Regions from separate parts of the Streptomyces sp. NPDC048191 genome, predicted to be linked through region 3. Evidence: riboswitches for the same ligand, from Rfam matches in the RefSeq annotation. Region 3 holds a riboswitch; each other region holds the start of a gene.

Region 1 (4,662 bases), on a different contig from region 3:
TTCCGGCTCCTGCGCCCGGGTCACCGCGGAGGCGAGCATCACCCCGGCACACCCCAGCTCCATGGCCAGCGCGACGTCGGACGCCGTACCGGCCCCCGCGTCAAGGATCACCGGCACACGCGCGTGCTCGACGATCAGCTGGAAGTTGTGGGGGTTGCGGATCCCGAGCCCGGACCCGATCGGCGACCCCAGCGGCATCACCGCCGCACACCCCACGTCCTCCAGCTTCCGCGCCAGCACGGGATCGTCGTTGGTGTACGGCAGCACCGTGAACCCGTCGTCGACCAGCGTCTCCGCCGCCTCCAGCAGCTCCACCGGATCCGGCAGCAGCGTCCGCTCGTCGGCGATGACCTCCAGCTTGATCAGGTCCGTGCCGAGCGCCTCCCGCGCCAGCCGCGCGGTCAGCACCGCCTCCCCGGCCGTGAAACAGCCCGCCGTGTTCGGCAGCACCCGGATGCCCAGCTTCTCCAGCACGGACAGCACCGAGCCGTGCACGGACGGGTCCACCCGCCGCATCGCGACCGTCGTCAGCTCCGTACCGGAGGCGACCAGCGCACGCTGGAGCACCTCCAGGCTGGGCGCGCCGCCCGTACCCATGATCAGCCGGGAGGAGAAGGTCGTACCCCCGAGAACCAGAGGATCGTCGGCCATGGCTCAGCCCCCCTGGACAGCGGTGAGGACCTCGACCCGGTCGCCCTCGGCCAGCACCGTGCTCGCCCACTCGGTGCGCGGCACCACGGTCTCGTTGACGGCGGCGGCGACCCCGGAGGGCGCCGCGACCAGCGAGCGTACGACGGCGTCGAGAGCGGTACCCGGAACGATCTCCCGGCGCTCTCCGTTGACGGAGATGGGAACGGTGACAGGGATGCTCATGCGGGCTGCTCCAGGAGGACGGCGGCGCCGAAGCGCCGCGGCGTGAACGGACGGGCCTCGTCCGGCAGTTCGCCGTCGGCCAGCAGCCGGGCCATGACATCGCCGGTGACCGGGGTGAGCAGCACCCCGTTGCGGTAGTGCCCGGTGGCCAGCAGCAGCCCGTCCAGCCCGGACGGGCCGAGCAGGGGCGCGTTGTCGGGCGAGCCGGGGCGCAGCCCGGCCCGGGTCTCGGTGAGCGGCAGTTCGGTTATGCCCGGCACCAGCTCATGGGCGTCGCGCAGCAGCTCGTACACCCCGCCCGCGGTGACCGTCGTGTCCCAGCCCAGCTCCTCGCTGGTGGCGCCGACGACCAGTTCGCCGTTCTCGCGGGGCACCAGGTAGACCTGGCTGCCCCGGACGACGGCCCGTACGGTCCGGCTGAGGAACGGCGCGTACCCGCTGGGCACGGTGAGCCGCAGCACCTGCCCCTTCACCGGCCGCACCGGCGGCAGCAGCGCCTCCGGCAGCCCCGCGAGCCGCCCGCTCATGCTCCCGGCGGCGAGCACCACCTGTCCGGCGCGCAGCTCGGCGCCGTCCGCCGTGGTGACCCCGGCGGCCCGGTCCCCCGCGACGTCCAGCCGCTCGGCCCACGCCCGGTGGAACCTCACGCCGGTCCGCTCGCACGCGGCCACCAGGGCCGCCGCCAGCCGCCGCGGGTCGATCTGGTGGTCGCCGTCGACCCGCAGGCCACCGCGCACCCCGGGCGCCAGCATCGGCTCCAGGCGCCGGCACTCCCGCCCGGACAGCCACTCCGACTCCAGCCCCGAGCGCTGCTGCAGGGCGTGCAGTTCGCGCAGGTGGGCGCGGTCGTCGGCGTCCATCGCGACCGCGAGGGTGCCGCAGCGGCGGTAGCCGAGGTCGTGGCCGGTCAGTTCGGTCAGTTCGGCCGCGAAGTCCGGGTAGCGGCGGGCCGATTCCAGGTTCAGGGCGAGTAGTCTCTCCTCGCCGTAGTGCAGTTCGGTGACCGCGGCCAGCATCCCGGCCGCGACCCGCGCGGCCCCGCCGCCGGGCTCGGGATCCACCACGGCCGTGGCGAGCCCGCGCTGCGCCGCGCGCCAGGCGGTGACCAGGCCGATGATTCCGCCCCCGATGACGAGGACGTCGGACGTATCGGACGTACGTGACGACATGGGCGGTAAGCCCCTCCCTTCGCCGGCATGACCCGGATCAGGTTCGTACGGTCGGAGGCCGCCAGCCTCCCTCTCAGCCCGGTGCGCCGGGCTCCCGCGAGTGCTTGTACGGTGGCCACCCTAGCCCGCCCCGCTCCTCACCCGTAAGGGAGCCCCTGCTCATGGCCCGGTCGCTCGACGGACTGACCTTCGCCCCCGTGGCGGATCAAGCCCCAGGTCAGGTGGGCACCCGCACCCGGTTCGCGTACCACGAGGAGGGCGGCGGGATCTGGGCCGAGTACGCGGGCGGCGACGTCGTACGCGGCCGTCTGGTCGGCACCCGGGAGGGCGACCGGCTGGACTTCCGCTACGTCCAGCTGAAGACCGACGGCACGACCTCCTGCGGGCACTGCGTGTCCACCGTCGTGGAGCTGCCGGACGGCCGGGTGCGGCTGGAGGAGACCTGGGAGTGGGAGTCCCAGGCGGGCGCCGGTACGAGTGTTGTGGAACAGGTCACCGAGCACGCCCGCTGACTGACGCTCCGTCACATGTCTATGGTGATCGGGTGAGCGAGCAGACAGCACAAGAGGGCACGTCACAGGGGCGCCGCGTGGTCGTCGCGGGCGCCGGCATGGCCGGGGTGCAGACCGCGGTCGCGCTGCGGGAGCAGGGCTTCAAGGGCCCCGTCACCGTGATCGGGGCGGAGCCGCACCAGCCGTACGACCGGCCGCCGCTGTCGAAGGCCGTGCTGCTCGGCAAGGCCGAGGACTCCGCCTTCGACGTGGACTTCGAGTCCCTCGGCGTCGAGCTGCGGCTCGGCTGCGAGGTGCTGGGCCTGCGTCCCGCCGAGCACGAGCTGGACACCGAGGCGGGCCCGGTGCCGTACGACGTCCTGGTCATCGCCACCGGCGCCGAACCGATCACCCTGCCCGGCACCGAGGGCGTGCCCGGCGTGCACCTGCTGCGCACCCTGGACGACGCCGAACGGCTGCGCCCGGTGCTCACCCAGCAGCACGAGATCGTGGTCGTCGGGGCCGGCTGGATCGGCGCCGAGTTCGCCACGGCCGCCCGTGAGGCCGGCTGCGTGGTGACCGTCGTGGAGGCCGCCGACCGGCCCCTCGCCGGCGCCCTGCCCGCCGAGGTCGCCGCCCCCATGGCCGCCTGGTACGCCGACGCGGGCGCCGAGTTGCGCACGCACGCGCGCGTGGAGCGCGTCGAGCCCGGCGCGGTGATCCTCGCCGACGGCACCCGGCTGCCCGCCGGAGCCGTCGTCGTCGGCATCGGCGCCCGCCCCGCCACGGCCTGGCTGGCCGGCTCCGGCGTCGAGCTGGGCCCGCACGGGGACGTCCTCGCCGGCGACCGGCTGCGCACCTCCGTGGCGGACGTGTACGCCGTCGGCGACTGCGCCTCCTTCCCCTCGGCCCGCTACGGCGAACGGCTGCTCGTCCACCACTGGGACAACGCCCTGCAGGGCCCGCGCACGGTCGCCGCGAACATCCTCGGCGAGACCCCGGAGGTCTACGACCCGGTGCCGTACTTCTGGTCCGAGCAGTTCGGCCGGTTCGTGCAGTACGCCGGTCACCACGCCGCGGCCGACCGCGCGGTGTGGCGCGGCGACCCGGCGGGCCCCGCCTGGACGGTGTGCTGGCTGCGCGAGGACCGCCTCGTCGCCCTGCTGGCGGTAGGCCGCCCGCGTGATCTGGCGCAGGGCCGGAGACTGATCGAGTCGGGCCGCGGCATGGACGCGCGGGCCCTGGCGGACCCGGCGAAGCCCCTGAAGGACGCCACGGCCGACTAGCCCGGCCGTCCCGGCCGGACCTGCCTGACTTCCGACTGTCAGTGGGGGATGGCAGGCTTGTCCTGTGACCGAGATTGACGCAAAGATCGATGCTCTCGTCCCCGCCTGGCTCACCCTCCCCGACATCGCCGAACAGCTCGGCGTCGAGGTGACGCGCGTCCGGCAGCTGGTCAAGGAGGGCCAGCTCATCGCCGTACGCCGAGGTGAGAACCGCGCGCTGCACGTCCCCGCCGCCTTCATCGACGGGGACAAGGTCGTCAAGGGCCTGTCCGGCACCCTGACGCTCCTGCGGGACGACGGCTTCACGGTCGAAGAGATGATCGAGTGGCTCTTCACCCCCGACCCGACCCTGCCCGGCACCCCCGCGCAGGCCCTGAGCGAGAATCGCGGCACGGAGGTGAAGCGCCGCGCCCAGGCGCTCGCCGTCTGAGCCGCACCGCACCACGAGGGGTGGCGTGCGGGCCGTGGCCCGTACGCCACCCGTGAACACCACCAGGGACACCGACCAGGGGGGACCCACGTATGCCCGACACCGCACGCGCCGCGCTCGCCGACGCCCGTCTGTACCTCTGCACGGACGCGCGCACGCGCCAGGGCGACCTTCCCGAGTTCCTGGACGCGGTCCTGGCCGGCGGTGTCGACATCGTGCAGCTGCGCGACAAGGGCATGGAGGCCGCCGAGGAGCTGGCCCACCTGGAGGTCTTCGCGGACGCCTGCGCCCGGCACGGCAAGCTCCTCGCGGTGAACGACCGCGCGGACGTCGCCCACGCCGCCCGCGCCGACGTGCTGCACCTCGGCCAGGGTGACCTGCCGGTCCCCGCGGCCCGCGCCGTCCTCGGCGAG
Region 2 (4,662 bases), on a different contig from region 3:
CCGGCCGCGACCAGCAGCGCCCGACGCACCAGTGGCAGGTCCACCTCCCGCCACACCCGCCACGGCGAGGCCCCGAGCACGGCCGCCGCCTCCCGGAGCCGGACGTCCACCGCCCGCAGTACGGGCAGCATGGTCCGTACGACGAAGGGGGCGCCGACCAGCGCCTGGGCGAGGGGGACGAGGATCCAGGACTCCCTGAGGTCCAGTGGCGGCTTGTCGAGGGCGATCAGGAAACCGAAGCCGACCGTCACGGCGGACACCCCGAGCGGCAGCATCAGGAGCGCGTCGAAGCCCCGCACCAGGCGGCCCGCGTCCCGGCGGGCCAGCGCGGCGGCGGCCAGTCCGCCGATCACGACGGCGATGGCGGTGGCGGCCACGGCGTACTGGAGCGAGGTCCACACCGCGTGCACGGGCGCCACCAGGAACGTACCGCCGTCGGAGTTCGCGAGCGCCCGGTAGTAGCCGAAGCCGGGCGCGTCCAGGGAGCGGCGGACGAGGACGGCGAGCGGCAGGACCAGCAGGAGCGTGATCGTGACGAGGACGCCGGCCAGCAGGGCCCACTGGCCGGCTCCGCGCGGGCGGCGCGCGGTCGCCTTCGGGTCGACGAGCCTCAGGGCGGTCTCCCGGCGCCGTACCGTCCAGGCGTGCACGACGAGGATCGCGCCGACGGCGACGAACTGGACCAGGGTGAGGACGGCTGCCGTGGAGAGGTCGAACACCTCGGAGGTCTGCCGGTAGATCTCCACTTCCAGGGTGGAGAAGGTGGGGCCGCCCAGGATCTGGACGACGCCGAAGGAGGTGAAGGTGAAGAGGAACACCATCAGCGCGGCGGCGGCCACGGCGGGGGCGAGGGCCGGGAGGGTGACCTTCCGCCAGGCGTGCAGGGGGGACGCGCCGAGCATGCGGGCGGCCTCCTCCTGCCGGGGGTCGAGCTGGGACCACAGGCCGCCGACGGTCCGTACGACGACCGCGTAGTTGAAGAAGACATGGGCCAGCAGGATCGCCCACACAGTGGTGTCCAGCCGTACGCCCCACAGCTCGTCGAGCAGTCCGCCGTGCCCGACGAGGGCGAGGAACGCGCTGCCGGCGACGACGGTCGGCAGCACGAACGGCACGGTGACGACGGCCCGCAGCACCTGCTTGCCGGGGAAGTCGAGGCGGGCGAAGACGTACGCGGCCGGCAGCGCGAGCAGCAGGGTGAGCGCGGTGGAGGCGAGCGCCTGCCAGGTGGTGAACCACAGCACGTGCCGGATGTCCGGCTGCGTGACCACGTCCGCGATCCGCCCCCACTGCCAGGCACCGTCGGCCTTCAGCCCGCGCGTGACGATCGCGGCCACGGGCCAGGCGAAGAACAGCGCGAAGAACGCGACGGGCAGGGCCATCAGCCCGAACCTCGCCGCGTTCCCCCGCCGGGGTTCCGCTACTTCAGTACGAGCGAGGTCCACGACTTGACCCACTGGTCACGGTTGGCGGCGATCTTGCCGGGGGCCATGGTCTCGGGGTTCTTGGCCTGCGGCCCGTACTTCACGAACTCCGGTGGCACCTGGGCGGCTTCGCGCACCGGGTAGACGAACATGTTGAGCGGCATGTCCTCCTGGAACTCCTTGGTGAGCAGGAAGTCCAGGAAGGCCTTGCCGCCCTTGGTGTTCTTCGCGTTGCTCAGCAGCCCCGCGTACTCCGTCTGCCGGAAGCAGGTGCCGTAGGAGACCCCGGTCGGCGCGGTGCTGGGGCGCTTCTTGGCGTAGATCACCTCGGCGGGCGGGGAGGAGGCGTACGACACCACCAGCGGCCGGTCGCCGCCGGCCTTCTTGCCCTCGGAGGAGCCCGAGAACTCCTGGTAGTAGGCCTGCTCCCAGCCGTCGACGACCTTGACGCCGTTGGCCTTGAGCTTCTTCCAGTAGCCCTGCCAGCCGGTGTCGCCGAACCGCCCGGCGCTGCCCAGCAGGAAGCCGAGGCCCGGCGAGGAGGTCGCGGCGTTCTCGGTGACGAGGAGGTTCTTGTACGCCGGCTTGGCGAGGTCGGCGAAGGACTGCGGCGGGGTCAGCTTGTGCTTGCTGAAGTAGGCCTTGTCGTAGTTGACGCAGATGTCGCCGGTGTCGATGGGCGTGACCCGGTGCTTGTCCTGGTCGACGCGGTACTGGGGCAGGATCCGGTCGGCGCCCTTGGCCCGGTACGGCTGGAAGAGCCCGTTGTCGAGCGCGCGGGACAGCAGGGTGTTGTCGACGCCGAAGAAGACGTCGCCCTGCGGGTTGTCCTTGGTCAGGATGGCCTTGTTCACGGCCTGCCCGGCGTCGCCGTCCTTGAGGACCCTGACCTTGTATCCGGACTGCTTCTCGAAGTCGGCGAGCACGTTCTTGGAGACGGCCCACGAGTCGTGACTGACGAGCGTCACGGTCTTGGAGTCACCTGACGACTTGGCGTCGGTGGATCCGCACGCGGACAGGCCGATCAGGCCGAGCCCGACCGCCACGGCCACGAAGGTCTTGTTCTGCACTGGATGTCCTCCTGGGGTTGGCCAGGAAGAGACGCGGCCCCGCCCGGACTCCGCGAGGAGGACCCGGGCAGGGCGCAACAGCTTGAGTGATGACCGAACTCCCTACCCAGAATGACCTGGGCGAGGTTCAGAGGGTCTGCGGCCCTGTCCGCCGCACTCTCAGCGCTGTGGCGCTCCCCTGTCGGAATATGAAGATGTGTGGACCGGGTCAGATTACCGCTCGGTGGCCGCGAGCTGACCACAGGCTCCGTCGATCTCCTGACCACGGGTGTCCCGGATGGTGACGGGCACACCATGGGCGGCGATGGCCTCCACGAACGCCTTCTCGTCCTCGGGCCGCGATGCGGTCCACTTGGAGCCCGGCGTCGGGTTGAGCGGAATGAGATTGACGTGCACGGGCTTGCCCCTGAGCAGCCGGCCGAGCCGGTCGCCCCGCCACGCCTGGTCGTTGATGTCCCGGATGAGGGCGTACTCGATGGACAGCCGACGGCCGCTCTTCTCGACGTACTCGAACCCGGCGTCGAGCACCTCGCGCACCTTCCACCGCGTGTTCACGGGGACGAGGGTGTCACGCAGCTCGTCGTCGGGGGCGTGCAGGGAGATCGCCAGCCGGCACTTGAAGCCCTCGTCGGCGAAGCGGTGGATGGCCGGCACGAGCCCGACGGTGGACACGGTGATCCCGCGCTGCGACAGCCCCAGCCCGTCGGGGGCCGGGTCGGTGAGCGCCCGGATGGCGCCGACCACACGCTTGTAGTTGGCGAGCGGCTCGCCCATGCCCATGAAGACGATGTTGGACAGCCGGGCGGGTCCCCCGGGCACCTCCCCGTCCCGCAGGGCCCGCATACCGTCCACGATCTGGTGGACGATCTCGGCCGTGGACAGGTTCCGGTCGAGCCCGGCCTGCCCGGTGGCGCAGAACGGACAGTTCATGCCGCAGCCCGCCTGCGAGCTGATGCACATGGTGACCCGGTCCGGGTAGCGCATCAGCACCGACTCGACGAGGGTCCCGTCGAACAGCCGCCACAGCGTCTTGCGCGTGGTCCCCTGGTCCGTCGACAGATGCCGGACGACGGTCATCAGCTCCGGGAACAGCGCCTCGCGCAGCTTGTCCCGCGAGGCGGCGGGGATGTCGGTCCACTGCTCCGGCTCGTGCGCGTACCGCGCGAAGTAGTGCTGCGCGAGCTGCTTGGCGCGGAACGGCTTCTCACCGATCTCGGCCACCGCGTCCTTGCGCTCGGCGGGCGTGAGATCGGCAAGGTGCCGCGGCGGCTTCTGGGCTCCGCGCGGCGCGACGAAAGTGAGTTCTCCGGGCTTAGGCATGGCGATACCAGTGTCGCAGATCAAACTCGGTGACCTGTGGCTGCCGCCTGCTACGACTGTCGTTAGTAGTCGTCACCGGTTGCCGCTGAGCGGCCTCGGACCGGCCCAGGGACGGCCCAGAGGCCGCCCAGGGGTGACCTGCGGCCGTCGCCGCCCACGACTGCCGTCAGCAGTCGTCACCCGCCGTGACCGAGCGGCTTCGGAAGGCCCGGAGACGGCCCGGCCGACGGGTCCGCGCGCTGCCAAGCAATCTGTCGCCGGGCCGGTGGGGGGCCTCGCTCGGCCGCCAGGGGCCGCTCCTGCAAGCGCTGAGGTCGTTACTCGGTCCGCCGGAAGAACGGTCCGGGAATGCGCCGGTCACCCCGCTGGTGACCACACTCCAACGGCGTGCCCGCCGCATCGGTGACCTGAGATTCCGCGATGACTTTGCCGGGGTCGCCGTCCTCGTAGAGCCACACGCTCATCAGCTCGGCCGCGACCTGGACCGCGAACTGGACACTGCCGCCGTCGCCGACCGGGGAAAGGGTGACGGCGTCGCCCGGTTCAAGCCAGAAGTCCTCACCGTACGGCTCGACGAAGAGACACAGCGGGGTGCTCCCCACATTCTCGACCGGCAGATTTCCGCGCACTGGACCTCCCCGCGTCCACTCTAGCGGTGGCTCGCCACGACCGCCCGGGTCGGTTCAGGAGCCCAAGAGCTGATCGCACGTCAGTTTTGTCTGCACCTTGGGAATGCGGTGGTTTTTGTCCGAATTTGCGAGTTGTGTGCCCTCATGTCAGCCTTGAAACGAGGGGTGGGCATGGACTGGAAATCCCCCAGCGATAAGGAGCCGCCATGCGAACTCATA
Region 3 (4,662 bases):
TACCCGGTGCAGTCCCTCACCCCGTACACCGTGCGCGACAACGATGCCCTATTGCGGCGACTGGCCCGCATTCCGCGCACGGGGCCGGTGGTCGAGCGTCAGGAGTACGCACTCGGCACGGTCTGCGCGGCGATTCCGATCACGGTGGGCACCACCGTGGCGACGATGGCCATCTCGCTGCCCGCCCACCAGAGCGACCGACTGCTGCCCGCGGCCCATCGCCTGCAGGCGGAGATCGGTCGCCATCTGGGCACGCTTGTGCTCTCTATCAGTATCTGAAAACTTACTCCTTGTGATCTGCCGTGTACGTTCAGCAAGATTTGACCCACGGTGAGAGGGATCAAACCCGGCCAGTCGATGTCATATGACGGGGTAGACAATGCGCGAGTCCGTACAGGCAGAAGTCATGATGAGCTTTCTCGTGTCGGAGGATCTCTCCTTCCGCATCCCGGTGGAGTTGCGCTACGAGACCTGTGATCCCTATGCCGTCAGGCTCACCTTCCATCTGCCCGGTGATGCTCCGGTGACCTGGGCGTTCGGGCGGGAACTGCTGATCGACGGTGTCGGCCGACCGTGCGGTGAGGGGGACGTGCACATCGCTCCAGCCGATTCCGTGGTGCTGGGCGAGGTGCTGATCAGGCTTCAGGTCGGCAGCGACCAGGCCTTGTTCCGCTCCTCCGCGCCGCCCCTCGTCGCTTTCCTGGACCGCACGGACAAGCTCGTGCCGCTCGGCCAGGAGGGCGCGCTGGCAGACTTCGACGCCCATCTGGACGAGGCTCTGGACCGCATCCTGGCCGAGGAGCAGAGCGCTGGGTGAAGCGTTACGGCACGGGGCGCCGGCGCTCCGCCGTGCCGCGTCGAACTGTGCAGGAACGCTTCTGCATGGGGTGCCGTACCTAGCCAAGGGCATGGCTCCCGGGGCAGGCCCGGCCGGCTCACCCGAGGCCGGGACCGAGCCGATGCGGCGCGCACGAGGCCGGCGCGTGCCCCGGCGGGCCGACCGCGCCCGCACCGGCTCGGTCGGCCCTACCGCTTGCGGCGTCGCCCCCGGCCGCCGAGCGCCGGGGCCGGCTGTGTCCCGACCGGTGCCGGGCTGTCCTGGCCGGGGCGGTCGGCCGAGACGACCAGGGCGGCGAGCGCGGTGGTGACCGGGACGGAGGCGACCAGGCCGATCGAGCCCACCAGCGTGCGCACGATCTCCTCGGCCACCAGTTCGCTGTTGGCCACGGTCCCGACGCTGCTCTGCGCGATCGAGAACAGCAGCAGCAACGGCAGTGCGGCACCGGCGTAGGCGAGGACGAGGGTGTTGACCACGGAAGCGATGTGGTCGCGGCCGATGCGGATGCCCGCCCGGTACAACCCGCGCCAGCCCATCGTCGGATTTGCCTCGTGCAGCTCCCAGACGGCCGATGTCTGCGTCACGGTCACGTCGTCCAACACACCGAGAGAGCCGATGATGACGCCGGCCAGCAGCAGACCACTCATGTCGAGCTTGGGATACAGCCCGTGAATGAGGCCGGTGCTGTCGTCCGTGTTGCCCGTGAGTGCGGCCCAGCCGATGAACTGTGAGCCGAGGAGGCCGATCAGCCCCAACGAGACCAGCGTGCCGAGCACGGCCACCGACGTACGGGCCGACAGGCCGTGGCACATGTACAGGGCGATCAGCATGATGGCGCTCGACCCGACCACCGCCACGAGCAGCGGGTTCGAACCCTGGAGGATCGCGGGCAGGATGAACAGGGTCAGCACCAGGAAGCTCACGGCCAGTGCGACGAGCGCCATGACACCGCGCAACCTGCCCACCACGACGACGGCGAGCGCGAAGATCCCCGCGAGCAGCGTCATGGGGAACTTCCGGTCCACGTCGGTCACCGAGTACTGCAGGTCCTTCGGCGCCGAGGGCTCGTAGGCGGCCACGACCTGCTCGCCCTGGTGCAGTTGACGGCTCTGGTCAGGCTGCACGATCTCGGTGAACGTACGGCCCTTGTCCTTGCCGGTGTCGACCCGGACGGTCGCCTTCTTGCAGCTTCCCGCCGACTGCTGTTCCGCCGAGGTGCCGTCGGCGGTAGAGGGATCGCCGGCTCCGGTACCACCGGAGGCGTTGACCGACTTGCAGTTCACCTCGACCACTCTGGTGACCGTGGCCTGCTGCGTCTCCCGGTCGAAGCCGACGCCGGTGCGCTTGTGGCCCGGGGCTCCCCCGGGCCAGAGCACCAGCAGACCGACGACGACCGCCGCGGTGAACGGCACCAGGATCGCGGCGATGACCTTGCGCAAGTGCCGGGAGACGGGTGCGGCAGGCCCATGGCTGTGGCCATGGCTGTGGCCGTGACCACCGTGACCGTGCGAGTGAGCCCGGCCGCCGTTCCCGTGGTCCTGACCCTGCGCGCGGCCATCGTGATGCCCGCCGCTCCCGGTGCCGTTCGCGTGGTCAGCGGGCGGTGGGCAGCTCTGTCCGCCGACCTGAGCCGAGCCGCCTCGGTGGTGCGGCTCGGGTGGCCGATACGGGTACTGCTCCATGCTGGTCACCGCCCGATCATTTCAACAACGGCAGGGGGCCCACTGTTCATCGCGCCACATATGGCGCTAGCGTGGAGGCACCTTTGCACACGCGGGAGCTCGGAGCACCGGGCTGAGAGGGCGCTGACCTCCGTACACGCGATGTTTCACGTGGAACAGGCGATGTTCCGCAGGAAACGTCGGCAGACGGAATCCGCTGCGTCGACCGCCGAACCTGTTACCGGGTAATGCCGGCGTAGGGAGTAGGTCTCATGACCAACAAGGACGCACGCACGCCTGCCTCCGTTCAGGGCGAAAAGTCCCTGGAGGCCGGGAAGTCCATCGGCTGGCACAAGGCGTACGTCGAGGGTTCCCGCCCCGACCTGCGCGTGCCGGTCCGCCAGGTGCACCTCACCAACGGGCAGTCGGTCACCCTGTACGACACATCGGGCCCGTACACCGATCCACTCGTCGACACCGATGTTCGCAGGGGCCTGCCACCGCTGCGGGAGAACTGGATCATCGCCCGCGGCGACACCGAGGAGTACGCGGGCCGTCCCGTCCGCCCCGAGGACGACGGGGTCAAGCACACCTCGCCGCGCGGCGGACTGCGCAACCTCGACGCGGTCTTCCCCGGACGTCCGCGCCAGCCGCGCCGGGGGCGCAGCGGCGAGACGGTCACGCAGCTCGCGTACGCCCGCCGGGGCGAGATCACCCCGGAGATGGAGTACGTGGCCATCCGGGAGAACGTTTCCCCCGAGGTGGTCCGCGAGGAGATCGCGGCGGGCCGCGCGGTGCTGCCGGCCAACGTCAACCACCCGGAGATCGAGCCGATGATCATCGGCAAGCGGTTCCTGGTGAAGGTCAATGCCAACATCGGCAACTCCGCGGTGACTTCCTCCATCGAGGAAGAGGTGGAGAAGATGACCTGGGCGACCCGCTGGGGTGCCGACACGGTCATGGACCTGTCCACCGGCCGCAACATCCACACGACCCGTGAGTGGGTGCTGCGCAACTCCCCCGTACCCATCGGGACCGTGCCGCTCTACCAGGCCCTGGAGAAGGTCGACGGCAAGGCCGAGGAACTGACCTGGGACATCTACAAGGACACGGTCATCGAGCAGGCCGAGCAGGGCGTGGACTACATGACCGTCCACGCGGGCATCCGGCTGCCGTACGTCCCGCTCACCGCCAACCGCAAGACCGGCATCGTCTCGCGCGGCGGCTCGATCATGGCCGCGTGGTGCCTCGCGCACCACAAGGAGTCGTTCCTGTACGAGAACTTCGAGGAGCTGTGCGAGATCCTCGCCGCCTACGACGTCACGTACTCGCTGGGCGACGGCCTCCGGCCGGGGTCGATCGCGGACGCCAACGACGAGGCACAGTTCGCGGAATTGCGAACTCTTGGGGAACTCAACCAGATCGCCAAGCGTTTCAATGTTCAGACCATGATCGAGGGCCCGGGGCATGTCCCGATGCACAAGATCAAGGAGAACATCGACCTTCAGCAGGAGATCTGCGATGAAGCTCCGTTCTATACGCTCGGCCCGCTGACCACGGACATCGCGCCGGCGTACGACCACATCACCTCCGGCATCGGCGCCGCGATGATCGCCTGGTGGGGCACGGCGATGCTCTGCTACGTCACGCCCAAGGAGCACCTCGGCCTGCCCAACCGGGACGACGTCAAGACCGGCGTCATCACCTACAAGATCGCCGCGCACGCGGCCGATCTCGCCAAGGGGCACCCGGGCGCACAGCAGTGGGACGACGCGTTGTCGGACGCCCGCTTCGAGTTCCGGTGGGAGGACCAGTTCAATCTCGCCCTGGACCCGGACACGGCACGGGAGTTCCACGACGAGACCCTGCCCGCCGAGCCGGCCAAGACGGCCCACTTCTGCTCCATGTGCGGACCGAAGTTCTGCAGCATGAAGATCTCGCAGGACATCCGCCGCGAACACGGCAGCAGTCAGGCCGAGATCCAGGACGGAATGGCCCAGAAGTCGAAGGAGTTCGCGGCGAGCGGGAACCGGGTCTATCTGCCGATCGCCGACTGACACGCGGACCGGTGGTCCAGTGCCGGGCCGCGTAGAGCAGGCACTGGATCACCGGCGCGTCGAGGAGTGGGAGGCGGGCTACTCCGGCCGGTGTTCCGGGCCGCCG

What was found. Region 3 has a riboswitch for thiamine pyrophosphate ahead of thiC (phosphomethylpyrimidine synthase ThiC). Riboswitches for the same ligand answer to the same signal wherever they lie in the genome.
Region 1: another riboswitch for thiamine pyrophosphate. It lies ahead of thiO (glycine oxidase ThiO); the one in region 3 lies ahead of thiC (phosphomethylpyrimidine synthase ThiC).
Region 2: another riboswitch for thiamine pyrophosphate. It lies ahead of AB0D93_RS16420 (thiamine ABC transporter substrate-binding protein); the one in region 3 lies ahead of thiC (phosphomethylpyrimidine synthase ThiC).

The regions. Positions count from the first base shown of each region.
Region 1 covers NZ_JBEZMO010000002.1:393,450-398,111, reverse strand. The annotation lists gene AB0D93_RS04840 (thiazole synthase) at 1-651, opposite strand, end outside; gene thiS (sulfur carrier protein ThiS) at 655-873, opposite strand; gene thiO (glycine oxidase ThiO) at 870-2,042, opposite strand; TPP riboswitch at 2,040-2,150, opposite strand; gene AB0D93_RS04825 (hypothetical protein) at 2,204-2,554, shown strand; gene AB0D93_RS04820 (FAD-dependent oxidoreductase) at 2,587-3,819, shown strand; gene AB0D93_RS04815 (Rv2175c family DNA-binding protein) at 3,884-4,249, shown strand; gene thiE (thiamine phosphate synthase) at 4,342-4,662, shown strand, end outside.
Region 2 covers NZ_JBEZMO010000008.1:198,300-202,961, reverse strand. The annotation lists gene AB0D93_RS16425 (iron ABC transporter permease) at 1-1,382, opposite strand, end outside; gene AB0D93_RS16420 (thiamine ABC transporter substrate-binding protein) at 1,421-2,494, opposite strand; TPP riboswitch at 2,576-2,684, opposite strand; gene rlmN (23S rRNA (adenine(2503)-C(2))-methyltransferase RlmN) at 2,708-3,814, opposite strand; gene AB0D93_RS16410 (hypothetical protein) at 4,132-4,443, opposite strand; gene AB0D93_RS16405 (hypothetical protein) at 4,658-4,662, opposite strand, start outside.
Region 3 covers NZ_JBEZMO010000001.1:168,962-173,623, reverse strand. The annotation lists gene AB0D93_RS00800 (IclR family transcriptional regulator C-terminal domain-containing protein) at 1-279, shown strand, start outside; gene AB0D93_RS00795 (SsgA family sporulation/cell division regulator) at 380-817, shown strand; gene AB0D93_RS00790 (YibE/F family protein) at 1,027-2,529, opposite strand; TPP riboswitch at 2,602-2,779, shown strand; gene thiC (phosphomethylpyrimidine synthase ThiC) at 2,772-4,556, shown strand; gene AB0D93_RS00780 (hypothetical protein) at 4,635-4,662, opposite strand, start outside.